Regions from separate parts of the Bradyrhizobium zhengyangense genome, predicted to be linked through region 4. Evidence: predicted binding sites of a transcription regulator. Region 4 holds the regulator's gene; each other region holds the start of a gene.

Evidence for each region. The regulator LexA, encoded in region 4, represses DNA repair genes until DNA is damaged. The targets are predictions, from matches to a motif close to TGTTCNNNNTGTGTTCNG.
Region 1: the regulator LexA is predicted to act here: its motif matches at 1,699-1,716, upstream of L6639_RS08990 (YifB family Mg chelatase-like AAA ATPase).
Region 2: the regulator LexA is predicted to act here: its motif matches at 2,141-2,158, upstream of L6639_RS26070 (ribonuclease T2 family protein).
Region 3: the regulator LexA is predicted to act here: its motif matches at 2,319-2,336, upstream of L6639_RS22590 (putative DNA modification/repair radical SAM protein).

Annotation. Positions count from the first base shown of each region.
Region 1 is NZ_JAKLTZ010000002.1:798,912-802,874, forward strand. Features, by position in the region: gene L6639_RS08975 (CpaE/TadZ family protein) at 1-408, shown strand, start outside; gene L6639_RS08980 (tetratricopeptide repeat protein) at 430-1,206, opposite strand; gene L6639_RS08985 (PilZ domain-containing protein) at 1,290-1,535, opposite strand; gene L6639_RS08990 (YifB family Mg chelatase-like AAA ATPase) at 1,765-3,303, shown strand; gene L6639_RS08995 (hypothetical protein) at 3,400-3,870, shown strand.
Region 2 is NZ_JAKLTZ010000007.1:129,917-133,879, reverse strand. Features, by position in the region: gene L6639_RS26080 (cold-shock protein) at 1-123, opposite strand, end outside; gene L6639_RS26075 (23S rRNA (adenine(2030)-N(6))-methyltransferase RlmJ) at 377-1,237, opposite strand; gene L6639_RS26070 (ribonuclease T2 family protein) at 1,397-2,095, opposite strand; gene L6639_RS26065 (hypothetical protein) at 2,215-2,676, opposite strand; gene L6639_RS26060 (hypothetical protein) at 2,859-3,167, shown strand; gene L6639_RS26055 (DUF3617 domain-containing protein) at 3,238-3,768, shown strand; gene L6639_RS26050 (ATP-binding protein) at 3,814-3,963, opposite strand, start outside.
Region 3 is NZ_JAKLTZ010000005.1:538,223-542,185, forward strand. Features, by position in the region: gene L6639_RS22585 (UdgX family uracil-DNA binding protein) at 1-1,004, opposite strand, end outside; gene L6639_RS22590 (putative DNA modification/repair radical SAM protein) at 1,004-2,239, opposite strand; gene L6639_RS22595 (ImuA family protein) at 2,400-3,188, shown strand; gene L6639_RS22600 (Y-family DNA polymerase) at 3,085-3,963, shown strand, end outside.
Region 4 is NZ_JAKLTZ010000003.1:554,195-558,157, forward strand. Features, by position in the region: gene L6639_RS13245 (ComEC/Rec2 family competence protein) at 1-1,139, shown strand, start outside; gene L6639_RS13250 (hypothetical protein) at 1,150-1,584, opposite strand; gene L6639_RS13255 (hypothetical protein) at 1,776-1,982, opposite strand; gene lexA (transcriptional repressor LexA) at 2,141-2,842, opposite strand; gene L6639_RS13265 (molybdopterin molybdotransferase MoeA) at 3,019-3,963, opposite strand, start outside.

The DNA.
Region 1 (3,963 bases), on a different contig from region 4:
ATCGTGGCCGAGCCTGATCTCGCCAATCTGCGCAACACCAAGAACATGCTGACGGTGCTGAAAACGGCGCGGCCGAACGACCGGCCGCCGCTCTATTGCATCAACCAGGTCGGCATGCACAAGCGGGCCGAGATCGAGGTCAAGGCGTTCGCCAAGACCATGGAAAGCCAGCCGCTCGCGGTGATTCCGTTCGACTCGAAACTGTTCTCGACCGCGGCCAACAACGGCCAGATGATCGCGGAGGTCTCCAAGAGCCACCGCACCACCGAGCTGTTCCAGAACATGGCCAACCGGCTCGCCGGGCGCGGCGAGGTGAAAAAACCGAAGCGCTCGCTGCTCGGACCGCTGCTGAAGCGGCTGAAGGGCAAGACGGGGCGCGGATCCGCGCCGCATCGCAAGGCGTCGTAAACAGCCGGCAACGGCGGTGGATTATTTCTCCGCCCGCTGCTGCTGCTTCTTCGCCAGCAGCTGCCGCAGCGCCGTGATCTTGGCCGCGGCCTGGTCGGGAGGCAAATCTGCCTTCACGAGGATTTCAGCCTCGGTCTCGCGGCCCTGCAATCCCAACACCAGCGCGAGATTGGCACGGATCCGCGCATTGCTCTGATTGCGTTGATAGGCGCGGCCGAGCACCTGTTCGGCCTTCGGCAGGTTGTTCTGCAGCATGTATGACAGGCCGAGATTGGACAGCACCGTCGGCTCCTCGGGCACGATCTTCAGCGCCGTGGCGTAATATTGCTGCGCTTCCTCGTTGCGGCCGAGCTGGTCGAGCGCCGCGCCCTGCGCCGACAGGATGCGCCAATCGGGATCCTCGGGCGTATGCGCGCGGCCCAGCACGTCAAAAGCCTGCTGGAAATTTCCATTGTCGGCGAGCGCACGGCCGTAACCGGCGAGCAGCGCCTTGTTGCTGGGATGGGCGAGCACGGCCTGCTCGAACACGGCGACCGCCTGGGCGTGCTGGCCGCCGTCACGCAGCGCCTTGCCATATTCGAGGACGATATTGGGATCGTTCGGCTTGGCACGATAGCGCTCGCGCAAGGCGCCCATATCCGGCTTGCCATCGGCCGCGGCGACAGGCTCGGACCGGCCGCCGAGCGCACCGGTCACGTCGTCCAGGCTCGTGGTCTGGCAGCCGCCGAGGGCAAGCACCGCGAGTGCGGGAAGCAGGAATCTCGCCGGGGACGAGGCAAGGGACGAACGCTTGGACATACTCTGATCACCGCCGGCGGACTGATCAGAGATGCTTTGCCGATTAACGCTAAAGTCCGGTTAAGGACGCGTCCTTATGTGACCTAGTCGGTGAATTCCGCACCGAATTCGCAGCCGATGCGCCAGCGCAGGCGGCATTGGCGGGAGTAATCCGGCGCGAAGATGATGGTGAACTGCGGCGGCACTTCCAGGAATTCCGCCACCACTTTCACGCCCCCGTCCGAGATATCGGTGATCGTGCAGTCCCGCGGCAGCGAGCCCGCGCCAAGATGAATCTTGGCCAGCCGGCTGCACACCCGTCGTTCGCTTCTGCGGCGATTTGCAAGCATTTGAATTGTTCACCCGTTAGATCACGGCCCATCCCGCACCTCTAGGAGTAGCGGACATTCGTTGGGATGTGCTGAGGAGAGCCGTTCGCATTCGAGGCGTAGTCGAAGCTTAGTGTCCTGGTCCCGTTTACCTGATGTTAGGAACCGCCGGGGCCCTCATTCATGTTCCCGTATTGTTCTTGTCAAGTCAGTCCCGCTCTGCTACCCCTAATTGTGCAAGGGGGGCAGCATGGTCCAGCGGGTTTCGACAGTCGCCTTTGAGGGAATCGAGGCCCGCGCGGTCGATGTGCAGGTGCAGGTCGCGCCGGGTCTGCCGGCCTTTGCCATCGTCGGCCTGCCGGACAAGGCGGTGTCGGAGGCGCGCGAGCGCGTCCGATCGGCGCTGATCGCTTCGGGGCTGGCGCTGCCGGCGCGTCGGATCACCGTCAATCTCGCACCCGCCGACGTCCCGAAGGAAGGCAGCCATTACGACCTGCCGATCGCGCTCGGACTGATGGCGGCGATCGGTGCGATTCCGCCGGATGCGCTGACCGGCTTTACCGTGCTCGGTGAGCTCGGCCTCGACGGCTCGATCGCACCAGTCGCCGGCGTATTGCCCGCCGCGATCGGCGCCAACACGCGCGAGGAAGGCTTGATCTGCCCCGCCGCCTGCGGCTCTGAGGCAGCTTGGGCGAGCCCCGACATCGAGATCGTCGCCGCGCACTCGCTGATTCAGATCGCCAACCATTTCAAGGGCACGCAGGTGCTGTCGCGGCCCGTGCCGAAAGTGCATGAAGCCGCAAGCTCGCTGCTCGATTTGCGCGACATCAAGGGCCAGGAAAGCGCCAAGCGCGCGCTGGAGATCGCAGCCGCGGGCGGACATCACCTCTTGATGATCGGCGCGCCCGGTGCCGGCAAATCAATGCTGGCCGCGCGCCTGCCCTCGATCCTGCCGCCGCTGTCGCCCGGCGAACTGCTCGAGGTCTCGATGATCGCCTCCGTCGCCGGCGAGATCGAGGGCGGCGCGCTGACATCGCGGCGGCCGTTCCGCTCGCCGCATCATTCCGCCAGCATGGCCGCACTCACCGGCGGCGGCGCGCGCGCAAAGCCCGGCGAGATCTCGCTGGCGCATCAGGGCGTGCTGTTCCTCGACGAGCTGCCCGAGTTCGATCCGCGCGTGCTGGATTCGCTGCGCCAGCCCTTGGAGAATGGCGAGGTGTCGGTGTCGCGCGCCAATCACCGCGTCACCTACCCTGCCCGCTTCATGCTGGTCGCCGCGATGAATCCCTGCCGCTGCGGCAATGCGTTCGAGCCCGGCTATGCCTGCAAGCGCGGCCGCATCGACCGCTGCACCGGCGATTATCAGGCGCGCATTTCCGGCCCGCTGATGGATCGCATCGACCTGCGCATCGAAGTCCCTGCTGTCACCGCAGCCGATCTGATCCTGCCGCCAGCGACCGAAGGCTCCGCTGAGGTCGCCGCGCGCGTGGCGGCGGCGCGCGATATCCAGCTCGCGCGTTACGCGGAGGCGGGCCTGCCGCAGGTCCGCACCAATGCCGAAGCGCCGGCCGCGGTACTTGAGGACATCGCCAAGCCCGACGCGCAGGGGCAGAAACTGCTGCGCGATGCTGCCGAGACCATGCGGCTGTCGGCGCGCGGCTATCACCGGGTGCTGCGGGTGGCACGCACGCTCGCCGACCTCGATGGCGCGGACAGGATCGGCCGGCTGCATCTCGCCGAAGCGCTGTCGTACCGCGCACTCGCGGAGGATGTGCGCCAGCTCGCCTGATCATCCCGCGCATCAACCCGGTGGTAACGAGTTTCCTTTACGCTCTGCAAACCATAAGGCCCATCAGTTCCATCAGGGCCTGGCGAGTAGCGTGTCATGTTGCGTTTCAAGATCCTGGCCTCAGTGGTTCCCCTGTTGGCGGCTGCGGTGTTCGCCCGCAGCGAGATCGGATCGGTCTCGCAACCCTGCATCGCCCTCGGCGACACCTCGGTCGAGCTGACCTCCCTGTTCTGGACCGCCGGCGTCCATGTCGCCTTCACCGACGATCTGTCGCGCGCCACGGTCCGGGTTCAGATCACCGATGACCCAGATACTGCGGACTTCGCGGTCGTGGACGATGGTCTCGGTTCTGAGCCCGATTCCTGCCAGGCCAATCCAGCGAACCGCCTCATCACCATCGCAGCGCAACCTGTCGATGGTGGCCCGGTGATCTATCTTTCCACTGACGGCCCGGCCGATTACCGCATCTTTGTCCGCTCGAAGACGTTCTCGCCGCGCGAGGCCGCAGCCCTGATCGTCGGTGCTCATGGCGACCACAAGCGGCCCCTCCAGGCCGCCTCGCTCTGACGCATTAATACCTCGTCAACCCTGTTTCGAGGCCACCTCGAAGCCTCAAGCTGTTCGCAAGGTCGGCAGGACATCGTCGCGCACGGCGGTGGC
Region 2 (3,963 bases), on a different contig from region 4:
CTTCAGTCCCGCCCGCTCCACTGCTGTGATGTGAACGAAGACATCGCGACCGCCATCGTCCGGCTTGATGAAGCCATAGCCGCGCTCGCCGTTGAAGAACTTGACCGTTCCCGTATTGGCCATCGGGAAACTCCCCCTCATTGCTCCTCCGTCGCAACGCAGACGCGCGCCGCGACATGACCGGGCGTTACGAAGCCCGGGAGAGCTGGCCATCCTTAGGCGGACCCATCGGTCCGACCGGGATCTTTCTTAGGCCTTCACTCCGCCGCAACCATTCGCGGAAGCGGAACGTAAAGCCAGTCACGGAAACAGCATAATACGGTTCTTTGCAGATTGACTACCGCTCCTGCATATTTTTCCCAAGAATGCCGGAGTGTTACGGGCGCGGTATCTCCAATCGGAATCTGGCAGCCCCACCTTGGCCGAGCGGCATTTCCAGCTCGGGCAGGATCGTCTTGAGCTCGCCTTGCAGCGTGTAGGGCGGATTGACGATCAGAAGTCCGGCCGAGGTGAGGGCCGCACCATCAAGCTGCGGCGCGACGCTGAATTCGAGGCGAAGACATTTTCCCGGAGTCTTTGCTGCCGCTGCGGTGCGTGCCACGAGCTGCGCCAGCGCGTCGGTGGCGCGCCTGGATTTGGCAGGGTACCAGATTACATAGATACCGGTCGGCCATTTCGCGAAGGCGGTGGAGAAGGCCTCGCCCAGACTTTCGAACTCGTCTTTCGCCTCGAAGGGCGGGTCGATCAGCACGAGTCCGCGCCGCTCCTTCGGCGGCACGAAAGCCGGCAGCGCCATCCAGCCGTCGAGATCGACCACGCGCGCCTGTTCGTCGCGCCGCAGCACATCGATCAGCGCCTTGCGCGCCTTCGGCTCCAGCTCGCAGGCCACGAGCCGGTCCTGCGGCCGCATCAGGCCACGGGCGATCAGGGGCGAGCCCGGATAAGCCTTGAGCTCGCCCTTCGGATTGAAGGCGCGCACGATGTCCAGATAGGGCTTGGTCAGCGCCACTGTCTCGTTTGAGAGGCGCGCCTGCAGCAGTCGCGCGATCCCGGTCAGCCACTCGCCGCTGCGGCGCGCCTCGTCGCTGTCGAGATCATAGAGGCCAGCACCCGCATGGGTGTCGATGACCCGGAAGGCGGCCGGCTTGTCCTGCAAATAAGTGAGGATGCGCGCCAGCACGATGTGCTTGATGACATCGGCGAAGTTGCCGGCGTGAAAGGCGTGGCGGTAGTTCATGAGATTAGGACTACGTTGTTCTGGCGCGATCCTAACCCCTTGTCATTGCGAGCGCAGCGAAGCAATCCAGAATCCAACCGCGGCGGCAGTCTGGATTGCTTCGCGGAGCCTGTCATCGGACCGCGCTACACGCGGACCCGGTGGCTCGCGATGACGGAACTAACCGCCCCTGATTGGCGGCATGGTCACCTGGTCGCGGCGACAGCTGTGGCGTTCGAGCTCCTCGCAGGCGCGGAATTGCAGGTCCTTGCTGAGGCAGATGCGAACCTCGGAGAGCCTCGTCCGGTTGCAGGTGACCGAGACGGCTGCGTTGCTCAGGCCCGGATTGGCCTTGATGAAGGCTTCTTCGACCTCGCCAGGCGCGACGGTCTTGGCCTGCGACAGGTCAAGATATTCGACCGGAATCTTGATCACGGCGCGGGCTTTGCGGATCGTCTCGAAATAGTTGCGGCCGTCGAGCCCGGAGCAGGTGCCATGCTTGTCCCACTCGTTGAAGATCAGGCCTGGCGCCGGCATCAAATCCAGCATCGAGGAGACGATGTTACGGTTCAGCCGCGGTGACGGCCGCTGGCAATATTCCGGAAAGCCGCTCTCATATTGCGGCCACAGCCCGTGCACCACAAAGGAATAGGGCCGTCCCTCGCACTGGATGTTCGAACGCCCGCCACTGCGACCGCGCTCGGCCGCTTCCTCGCAGAACGACGGCGACCACGACAATGATAGCACATAGAAGTCGAATTCGCCGGGCGCGTTCTGCCGCTTGTCCTGCGCGTTGGCGCCGCCGCCCAGCGAGATCAGCCCGGCAAAGGTCAGCGAGATCACGAGACGGGAGATCGATTGCAATCTAAAATGAAACATGGAGACGCCTCTCAACTAGACTGTGCAATCAGCCTAGCAGCCATCAAGAACATTTCAAGAACAAATTTCGAGCGACCGACGCGCAGGTCGCTGGATCGGCCCGAATCAGGCGCTTCGACTCAGGGCTTTGCGGCGCGGCAGGACGGATTGTAGGCCCAGTTGCGGTCGAGCCCGACCACGCACCATTCGACGCCCTGGCCGTAGCCGGCAAAGCCGCCATCCTCGATGATCGAGAAGTGCACCCGGCGCATCTTGCCGTCAGTGAGCATGGCCTCGCCGGTGCAGTAGCGGCGCGGAATGTTGTCCGATGCCCAGGGGCGGAAGGCGGTCTCGTGAACGTTTGCGAAGCCCGTGATCTGCAGCGGCGAATTCCAGAACGAGCTTTCCTTCTCCCAGAACTGGGTCGAGATCGTCGGCAGTGCCTTGTCGCATTCGGCGACATTGCCGTCGTAACGCGGCCCGCTCAGCCAGAAGTTCAGCTCCAGCGGATTGGCCGCCTTGGCCTGACCGAGCGACAGCGCCCCGAACACGAGGCCGAGAACGGCGGCAAAGCGGAGCGATTTCGGGGAGGGGGCGCGCATGGGCAATCCAGACAGCATGATCTGTGAGGACCGGACGGTGCCGCGAAGGGCGGGGGAGGTCAAGTGCAGCGCGGCAACACTTGGCCAGGAGTTGATCACAACGTCGCTGCCGACAGGCCTTCCGTTCTTTTCACCGCTGCGCGGGCACCGTAAACTGTTGCCAACCAATCGGAGTGACGGGAATGCGAATCATTGCGGCCGCGGGCCTTCTTGCCAGCCTGGTTTTTGTCTCGGGTATGATGGCGAGCCAGTCGGCGCGCGCCGACCTCCTGCCGGTGCCGCCGTTCAAGGGCAACGACACCGGCGGCATCATCGCCTATTCGATGGCGACGCAGGTCGATGCGCGCCAGGTCGCGGTCGATCACTGCGCGCGCTACGGCAAGGTGGTGAAATTCCTCGCGGTGCAGGCCTATGAGGGCGGCTACATCTCATTCTCCTGCCGCTGGGTGCCCTATGGCGCCGCCGACCGGCCGATCCGCACGCTCTATTGAGGCATTTCGGAACGCCGACAAGGTCACGCCAAAGAAAAAGCTAGGCCATTTCAGCCCGGGAGTCTCTCGCATGACGCGCAAGCTCGCTTTGCTCGGATCAGCCGTTTGCCTCGCGGTGTCGGCGAGTGGCGCCTTTGCCGACGATCTGCCGGTGCGCAAGGCCGGTCTCTGGGAAATGAAGATGGTCAGATCAGGCTCTGCGATGCCGGAGATGACCATGCAGCATTGCACCGATGAGGCCGTCGACAAGGAGATGAACAACAACGTCTCGCCGATGGCCAAGCAGGTCTGCTCCAAGCAGGACATCAAGAAGACGGCCACCGGCTATGTCAGCGATTCCGAATGCAGCGTCGCCGGCATGTCCACGACCTCGCATGCCGAGATCACCGGGGATTTCAATTCGGCCTACACCGTGAAGACTTCGTCGCATGCCCAGGGCGGCGTCGCCGGTACTGCCGGGCGCGACACCACCATGACGCTGGAAGCGAAATGGCTCGGCGCCTGCAAGCCCGACCAGAAGCCCGGCGACATCGTGATGCCCGGCGGCTTCAAGATGAACGTGCGCGACGTCGACAAGTTGAAGGCGCTGCTGCCGAAGTGAGTTCGCTTCACCCTCTCCCACAAGGGGGGAAGGAAAGGAACCCTCCTACACCGGTATTCTCACGCTCGCGCGTAACCCACCCATCGGACTGTCACCCAGCGTGATGTCGCCGCCATGGGAGCGGGCAATGTCGCGGGCGATCGCGAGCCCGAGGCCCGTGCCGCCTTCGTCCTGGTTGCGGGCGTTGTCCAGGCG
Region 3 (3,963 bases), on a different contig from region 4:
ACGAAGGGATGACCGGCAAGGTCTTCCTTGTCGCCCGGCTGCTCACCGACCAGCATGATGGTGGCGTGCTTCGGGCCTTCGCCGAACACGGTTTGTGTTGCGTCCTTGTAGAGCGGGCAGGCGCGGCAATGCGCGGCCTCCTCGCGGAGGGCTTCGAGATCATCGGCAGCCGTCTTGCGTGTCATCGGGGCCTCCGGCCGCTTCTGAGGCTTGTGCGGATCGGTCGCGGCATTGGCGATCATAGCACCGGTCATGCGCTCCGCGTCCTCGATCAAGGGCTTAATGATCGAGGCCTCGGGCAGGTTCCTCCAATATTTTTTCGGCATCTCCGTCTGCATCGCTTTCACCTTGAGCCGTGCCGGATTGAAGATGCTGGCGTAATAGCGCCGCCAGGTTTCCTCCAGCCGGTCTTCGCTTGGCGCCTCGCTCTTGCTCACGCCAGGCGTGAATGAGAGCGCGTGGCCATCCCAATGCGCGCAGAGATCGGGCGTCAGGATCGACCAGGGCATGTCGGCAAAGCGTCTTGCGAAGAATGGCGCGGCGAGCTCGACGATGTGATGTTCCGGCTCGAACCACGCGACGTAATGCGCGGCGCGTTCCCGGCCGATCTCGCGAAAGCGCACGAAGGCGTGCATCTTGTGCTCGTCGCGATGGACCGCGCGTGCCATCGCCGTCACCAGCGCGATGTCGGGATCGGTCGCGACCTCGATGAGATCGTGATGGTCCTTCAGCCGCCAGAGCAGGCGATAGAGAATCGCAAAGCGCTCGCGATCGCGATGCAGGATTGCCGATTTCGCGAGATCGACGAATTTGCCTGATACATTGAACGTGCCGTCATTCACTTCGAGGATCGGCGACGGTGCGGGCGGCGCAAACAAATCGGCGTCGTCGCCTTGCACGGCCCAGGTGACATCGGCGGGCTGCACATGATGAAGCACGAGGCTGCGTGCGGCTTTGCGCCAGCCGTCGAAATCGGTTTCGCTGTCGAGGGTGATGTACTGCATCAGAATCCAAACCCCAATTGCGTTGCTTTCGGCTTGAATCGTTCGATCAGCCCGGCAGCATCGAGACGATGCGGCGTAGGGTGATGATCGCTGAGGATGATGAACGGCAGCGCTTTGTGACGGGGCACGTGTAGCCGCGCCAGATCGGAGAGGCGGATCGTGGTGGTGCGCCGCGTCGCGATAATGCGCTCGACCGCCTTGGTACCGAAGCCTGGCACCCGCAGCAGCTCCTCGCGGCTGGCGCGGTTGACGTCGAGCGGGAAGCGGTCGCGATGGCGCAGCGCCCAGGCGAGCTTGGGATCGATGTCGAGCGGCAGCATGGCGCTGTCGTCGACGATCTCCGCAACATCGAAGCCGTAGAAGCGCATCAGCCAATCGGCCTGGTAGAGCCGGTGCTCGCGCAGCAGTGGCGGCTTGACCAGAGGCAAAGCGCGGCTGGCGTCCGGGATCGGGCTGAAGGCGGAATAGTAGACGCGCCTCAGTCGATAGGAGCCGTAGAGATTGGCACTGGTATGGAGAATGGTGTGGTCGTTCGCGCTGTCTGCGCCGACGATCATCTGCGTGCTTTGTCCGGCCGGCGCGAAGCGCTGCGGCTTCGCTCTCGTTTTCGCGGCGCGATCGTCCTCGGCCTCGTCCAGCTTGAGTCGCAGCCGGCCCATGGTGCGGCGGATCGCGCGCACGTCCTTCTCCGGCGCGAATTGCTGCAAGCTCGCCGCTTCGGGCATCTCGATGTTGATGGAAAGACGGTCGGCATATTTGCCGGCTTCCGTGATCAGCGCGTCGTCGGCCTCCGGAATGGTCTTGAGATGGATGTAGCCGCGGAAGTGATGTTCCTCGCGCAGTTTTCGCGCGACGCTCACCACTTGCTCCATCGTGTAGTCGGGGCTGCGAATGATGCCGGAGGAGAGAAACAGTCCCTCGATGTAATTGCGTCGGTAGAAGTCCAGCGTCAGCTTGACCACCTCGTCGACGGTGAAGCGGGCGCGCGGCACGTTGGAGGAAGCGCGGTTGACGCAATAGAGGCAATCGTAATTGCAGGCGTTGGTCAGCAGCACCTTGAGCAGCGAGATGCAGCGTCCGTCCGGCGCGTAGGAATGGCAGATGCCCATGCCCGGCGCGGTCGAACCCATGCCCTTGCCGTCGCTGGAATCCCGCTTCTCGGTGCCGCTGGAGGCGCAGGACGCGTCGTACTTGGCGGCATCCGCGAGAATTTCCAGTTTGCGTTGTACGTCCATGTTTGAATCTCTTTGATTCCGCTCATGAATCTTTGGCGCGCCAATTCGATTGACTCTTCGGCTGCCGTTAGCTTTATATTAGAACATATCATGAACAAATGAGCCAGCCGTTGGTTCTTCTTTTGAAAGCCACGGCATCAATCTCTAGGGAGCGGCGAGCATGAGCGGCGCACGCATGAGCGCGCTTGCGACCTTGCGCAGCCAGATCGAACGGATCGAGACAGCGGAGGTCGTGCATCATCACGACCGCGTCGCGCTCGGTCACGGTGAGGTCGATCGCGCCTTGAAAGGCGGGCTCGCGCGCGCGGCGATCCACGAGGTGTTTTGCGAAGGGCGCCAGGGTGCGGCCGCGACGGGCTTTGTCACGGGGCTTGCGGGCCGCGTCACGACGCAGCGGCCGCTATTGTGGGTTCGGCAGGATTTCTCGCAGATCGAGACCGGCGCGCTGTCGATGAGCGGGCTCGCCGAGCTCGGCCTCGATCCGCGTCGCGTGGTGATGGTGCGTGCGGCTGACGTCGAGAGCGCGCTGCGCACCTCGGCCGATGCGCTCGCCTGCGATGCGCTCGGCGCCGTCGTGCTCGAGCTCTGGGGCGAGACCAGGCAGTTCGACCTGGTGGCGAGCCGCAAGCTGACGCTGGCCGCGCAAGGCTCAGGCGTCACTGGCCTGTTGCTGCGGATGGCGGCGCAGCCGCTGCCTTCGACCGCGGAGACCAGATGGATGCTGCGCGCGGCGCATTCGCCGCCGGGTTCAGCATGGAGTGCCTGGGGCGCGCCGCGCTTCGATGTCGAGCTGTTGCGCAATCGTCATGGCCCGTGCGGCCGGTGGATCATGGAATGGAAGTGTGATGAGTGCCAGTTCAGTGAACCGTCGGCGTATCCTCAGCCTGTGGCTGCCACGCCTGCCCATCGACCGGATCCAGCGGTTCTTCAGCAGCGCCGGGCTGGGTAAGACCAATGCGCCGAGCATCGTTGTCATCAAGGACAACAATGCGCTGGTGATCCATGCGCTGGACGAAGCTGCCGAACGTTTGGGTCTGCATATCGGCCAGCCGCTGGCCAATGCGCGAGCGATGTGTCCGGACCTGAAAGTGTTCGACGCCGATGTCGTCGCCGATGCCAAGACGCTCAGCGACATCGCCGACTGGTGCGACCGCTTCACGCCGCTGGTGGCGCTCGATGCGCCGCACGGCCTGTTCCTCGATATCACCGGCTGCGCGCATCTGTTCGGTGGCGAGGCGGCCTTGTTGCAGACGCTGGTCCGGGCGCTCGGTCGACAAGGCTTTGTCGTCAGCGCAGCCGTTGCCGGCACCTCGGTCTGCGCGCGCACGCTGACGCGGCAGGCCGCGGGCAGCATCGTTGCCGATGGCGGGGAGGCAGCGGCGATCGACCGGTTTCCGGTGTCCGCACTCGGTGCGGATGAGGCGATCACCACCGGCTTGCGCCGTGCCGGTCTGAAGACCATCGGCGATGTCGCCTCGCGCACCCCGAGCGAAATCACGGCGCGGTTCGGTGCGCGGTTCTCCACGCTGCTTGCGCATGCGCTGGGACAGGGCGATGCGCCGATCAGCCCTCGCAAGCCGCTGCCCGATTACATCGTGGAAAAACGCTTTGCCGAGCCGATCGCGACCGACACCATGATCGCGATGACGCTGTCGCGGCTCGCTAACACGTTGATCGTCGCCATGGAGAAGCAGGGCAAGGGCGCGCGGCGGCTGGAAGCCGCG
Region 4 (3,963 bases):
CGTTCCGCACCCTGGCCGTGGCGGCGCTGATCGTGCTCGCAGTCGCGCCGGAAGCGCTGGTGCATCCAAGCTTTCAAATGTCGTTCGCCGCAACGCTCGGGCTCGTCGCGCTGGTGCAGGTCGGCATGCCGAGCCTGTTTGCCTCGCCCGATCATTCGGCGACCGCGCGCATCGCGCTGTGGGGCGGCCGCGAGATCGCGATGTTGTTCATGGCCTCGATGATCGCGGGACTTGCGACTACGCCTTACGCCGCCTTCCATTTCCACCGTGTTACGCCTTACGGCGTGCTTGCCAATCTCGGCGCGATGCCGGTGGTCTCGGCGCTGGTGATGCCGGCAGGGCTATTGGGATTGCTCGCGGCTCCCTTCGGGCTGGACGGAGTGTTCTGGTGGTTGATGGGGATCGGCATCGACTGGATGATTTTGGTCACGCGCTGGGTCGCTGCGTTACCGGGCGCGGTCGGCCACGTCGCGGCCTTCGGCACGGCGCCGCTGATCGTTGCGAGCTTGGGCCTGGTCCTGATGGGCCTGCTGCGCACGCCGCTGCGATGGTCGGGAGCATTCGTGCTGGTGGCGGCGACCATCTGGGGTCTTTCCATCAGGCAACCCGACATTCTCATCGCCGGTGACGGTCAGAACGTCGCGGTGCGAGGCAGGGACGGGCAGCTGCATCTGATCAGGACGAAGAAGGACAATTTCCTGCTGAAGGAGTGGCTCGCGGCTGACGCTGATCCGCGCGATGCGGCGAGTGGCTCGCTCGGTGACGGCGTGTCGTGTGACGACGCCGGTTGCGTGACGCCGCTTGCTGACGGCCGCATGGTCGCCCTGGCGCTGCGCATCGACGCGCTGGCCGATGATTGCAGCCGCGCGGCACTGGTGGTGACCGCAAGGCCCGCGCCGCCGGATTGTACCGCGATGGTGGTCGACCGGCCGCGTCTGGTGAGCCAGGGTGCGCTGGCGCTGACACCCCGCGGCGACGGTTTTGCGATTCAGTCGGTGAGGGCGAGGGGCGCAAACCGCCCCTGGTCGCCGGCGGCGGCCGGCGATGGCGATTTCGAACTGACCCTCGTGCCGCGGTCGGCAGCTCCGCGCTCCAAGGACGCAACACCGTCGGAGGCCGACCTTCAGGCCGAGGATTAGAACCGATGGTTCAACCGATCGGCAGGCGCGGAGGCGTCGGACTGATATCGGAAATCACTTGCGGCTTATGCTCGCGCTCACCGAACGGCTGGGTCACCGGCAGCTGCAGCACGGTTGCGCGCTGGCCTTCGACGAGTTGGGTCACCAGCACATATTTGCCATCGGGAAATTCGATCGCGTCGTGATGACGATCGGGAATGTGCGGATCGACCTTGCCGAACTTGCCGACGCGCGAATTGATGGTGCGCGTCCAGATCCACCTGTTGTCGTAACGGACGTTGTCGGCGAAGGCGAGCTCCGTTCCCGGCAGCAGGCAGACCGCGACCGACATGTCGGCTTCGGAGGCGAAGCCGCGCGTCGAGGTGCCGCGGAAGGTTGTCGTGACAATCGTCTCGCCGACTTCTGCGGGACGCGTCGCGACGGCATGCAGGCTATAGTCACACATCGGGTGCTCCTCATCAGCGATAGAGCACCGCGCCTCTTCTGAGGCGCAGGCCTCTATCAGAGTGGAAGCTTGCAATCATATGCGATGTTGGGGGCAAATCTGCGGCTCAGATCCGCGGCTTGCAATCACAATATCTTTCCCGCGCCGATGAGGAACAAAGCCTGCTCCTGTGCATTCGGGAGACTTCGCTCTCAGCGTCCTGATGGTGCCGACCAGCCCGAATACGGCCAGGCCGACTGCGCCTGCTGCTTGACGGCGTTGCGGGCATTGCGGAATTGCTCACTCGTCGTGGCCTGTGGCGCCTTGCGAACGCGATGCTGCGGCTGCGCAGCGATGGCCTGCGACCCTGATGCCGCGATCAGCGCCATCGCGACGGTGCTCAGAATGATTTTGCGCATGGCGGTCTCCTCGGTCTTCGTTGTGGCGTGCCGGGGATGTAGCGCCGAAGAGGGGGCCGGATAATCTGTGCAGAACCTGAAGGACTATCCAGCCGGAGCGGACAATCGTCCGCTCCAATCTTAAGGGCGTGCTCGCCAGGTGCGAGCGCGGGACGAGTTCAGTATTTCCGGTACAGCCCGATCAGCTTGCCCTGGATCTTGACCCGGTTGGGCGGCAGGATCCGGACCTCGTAAGCGGCGTTTGCCGGCTCGAGCGCGATTGAAGCGCCACGGCGGCGGAAGCGCTTGAGCGTCGCTTCCTCGTCGTCGATCAGGGCCACCACGATATCGCCGGTGTCGCAGCTCTCGTTGCGCTGGATCAGCGCCATGTCGCCATCGAGAATGCCGGCGTCGACCATGGAATCACCGCGCACTTCGAGCGCGTAGTGCTCGCCCGCGCCGAGCATGTCGGGCGGGACACTGATGGTGTGGCTGCGCGTCTGCAAGGCCTCTATCGGCGTACCGGCCGCGATCCGGCCCATTACAGGAACCGCGACAGGACGCTCGCCCTCGTCGGCGGGCGGGCTCGAGGTCGTGCGCACCTTGCCGAGATTGCCCTCGATGACGCTCGGCGTGAAGCCGCGGCGGCTTCCGGCGGCCGCCTGGAGCTCGGGCAGCTTGATCACCTCGATTGCGCGGGCGCGGTTGGGCAGGCGGCGGATGAAGCCGCGCTCCTCGAGCGCGGTGATCAGGCGATGGATGCCCGACTTCGAGCGCAGATCGAGCGCATCCTTCATCTCGTCGAAGGAGGGCGGCACGCCGCTCTCCTTCAATCGCTCGCTGATGAACCGCAGGAGCTCGTATTGTTTGCGCGTTAACATCTCGACCAAAATCCCCCTGACGATGTCGTTCGATTCCGAGACGCTGAATTCAGCAATAAGCCGCTACATGCTCGAAACAAATCATGAACGGACACTATATGTTCGATACATGTTCCGCAACTGCTTAATTTACCGTGAACGCGGCAAAGTTCGCGGAACGGTTGCGAACGACGCGCTCACGCGGGCAGTCGCAACACCTCGCAAGGCGTGCCGGCTTCGGCCTTCGGCGCGAACGGGGCGCGCACGAGAAGTGCCTGTGCCGCAGCGAGATTCGCAAGCAGTGAGGAATCCTGGTGATTGACGGGAAGAGCGACGAGCGTGCCGTCATCCCGCGTCTCCAGACGCGCACGCAAATAATCCTCGCGCTGGTCATTGGCGCTGACGTCGCGGCCGAGCACGGCGCGTTCGCGGCGATGATGAATCACTGAACGGCCCGACATCGCGCGAATCAGCGGCACCAGGAACAGGAAGCCGCAGACATAGGATGACACGGGATTGCCGGGCAGGCCGATCACGCGCATCGGCCCGAGCTGCCCGTTCATCATCGGCTTGCCCGGCCGCATCGCGATCTTCCAGAACGCCATCGAGATACCTTCGTTCGTCAGCGCCTGCTGCACCAGATCGTGGTCGCCGACAGACGCTCCGCCGGTCGTGATCAGGATGTCGGCACCGGATTCGCGCGCGCGGCGGATGCCCGATGTGGTGGCGGCAAGCGTGTCGGCGGCAACGCCGAGATCGATGGTGTCGGCCCCCTCGCTGCGGGCGAGGGCGTGCAGGGCGTAGCCGTTGGAATAGACGATCTGGCCGTGGCCGGGCGTCGAGCCCGGCATCACCAGCTCGTCGCCGGTCGCGAGAATCGCGACCTTCGGACGGCGGCGGACGGCAAGCTGCGGGTGGTTCATGCCGGCGGCGAGCGCAAGGTCGCGCTCGGTCAGGCGCGTACCCTTGTGCAGGAGCACCTCACCCTCGCGGAAGTCGATCCCGGCGGGGCGGATGTGCCGCCCGGTGACGGCGGCTTCCTTGATCGTGATGCGCTTGCCGTCCGCGATGGTGTCCTCCTGGATCACGACCGCATCCGCGCCGGCGGGAACGACGCCGCCGGTGAAGATCCGTACGGCATC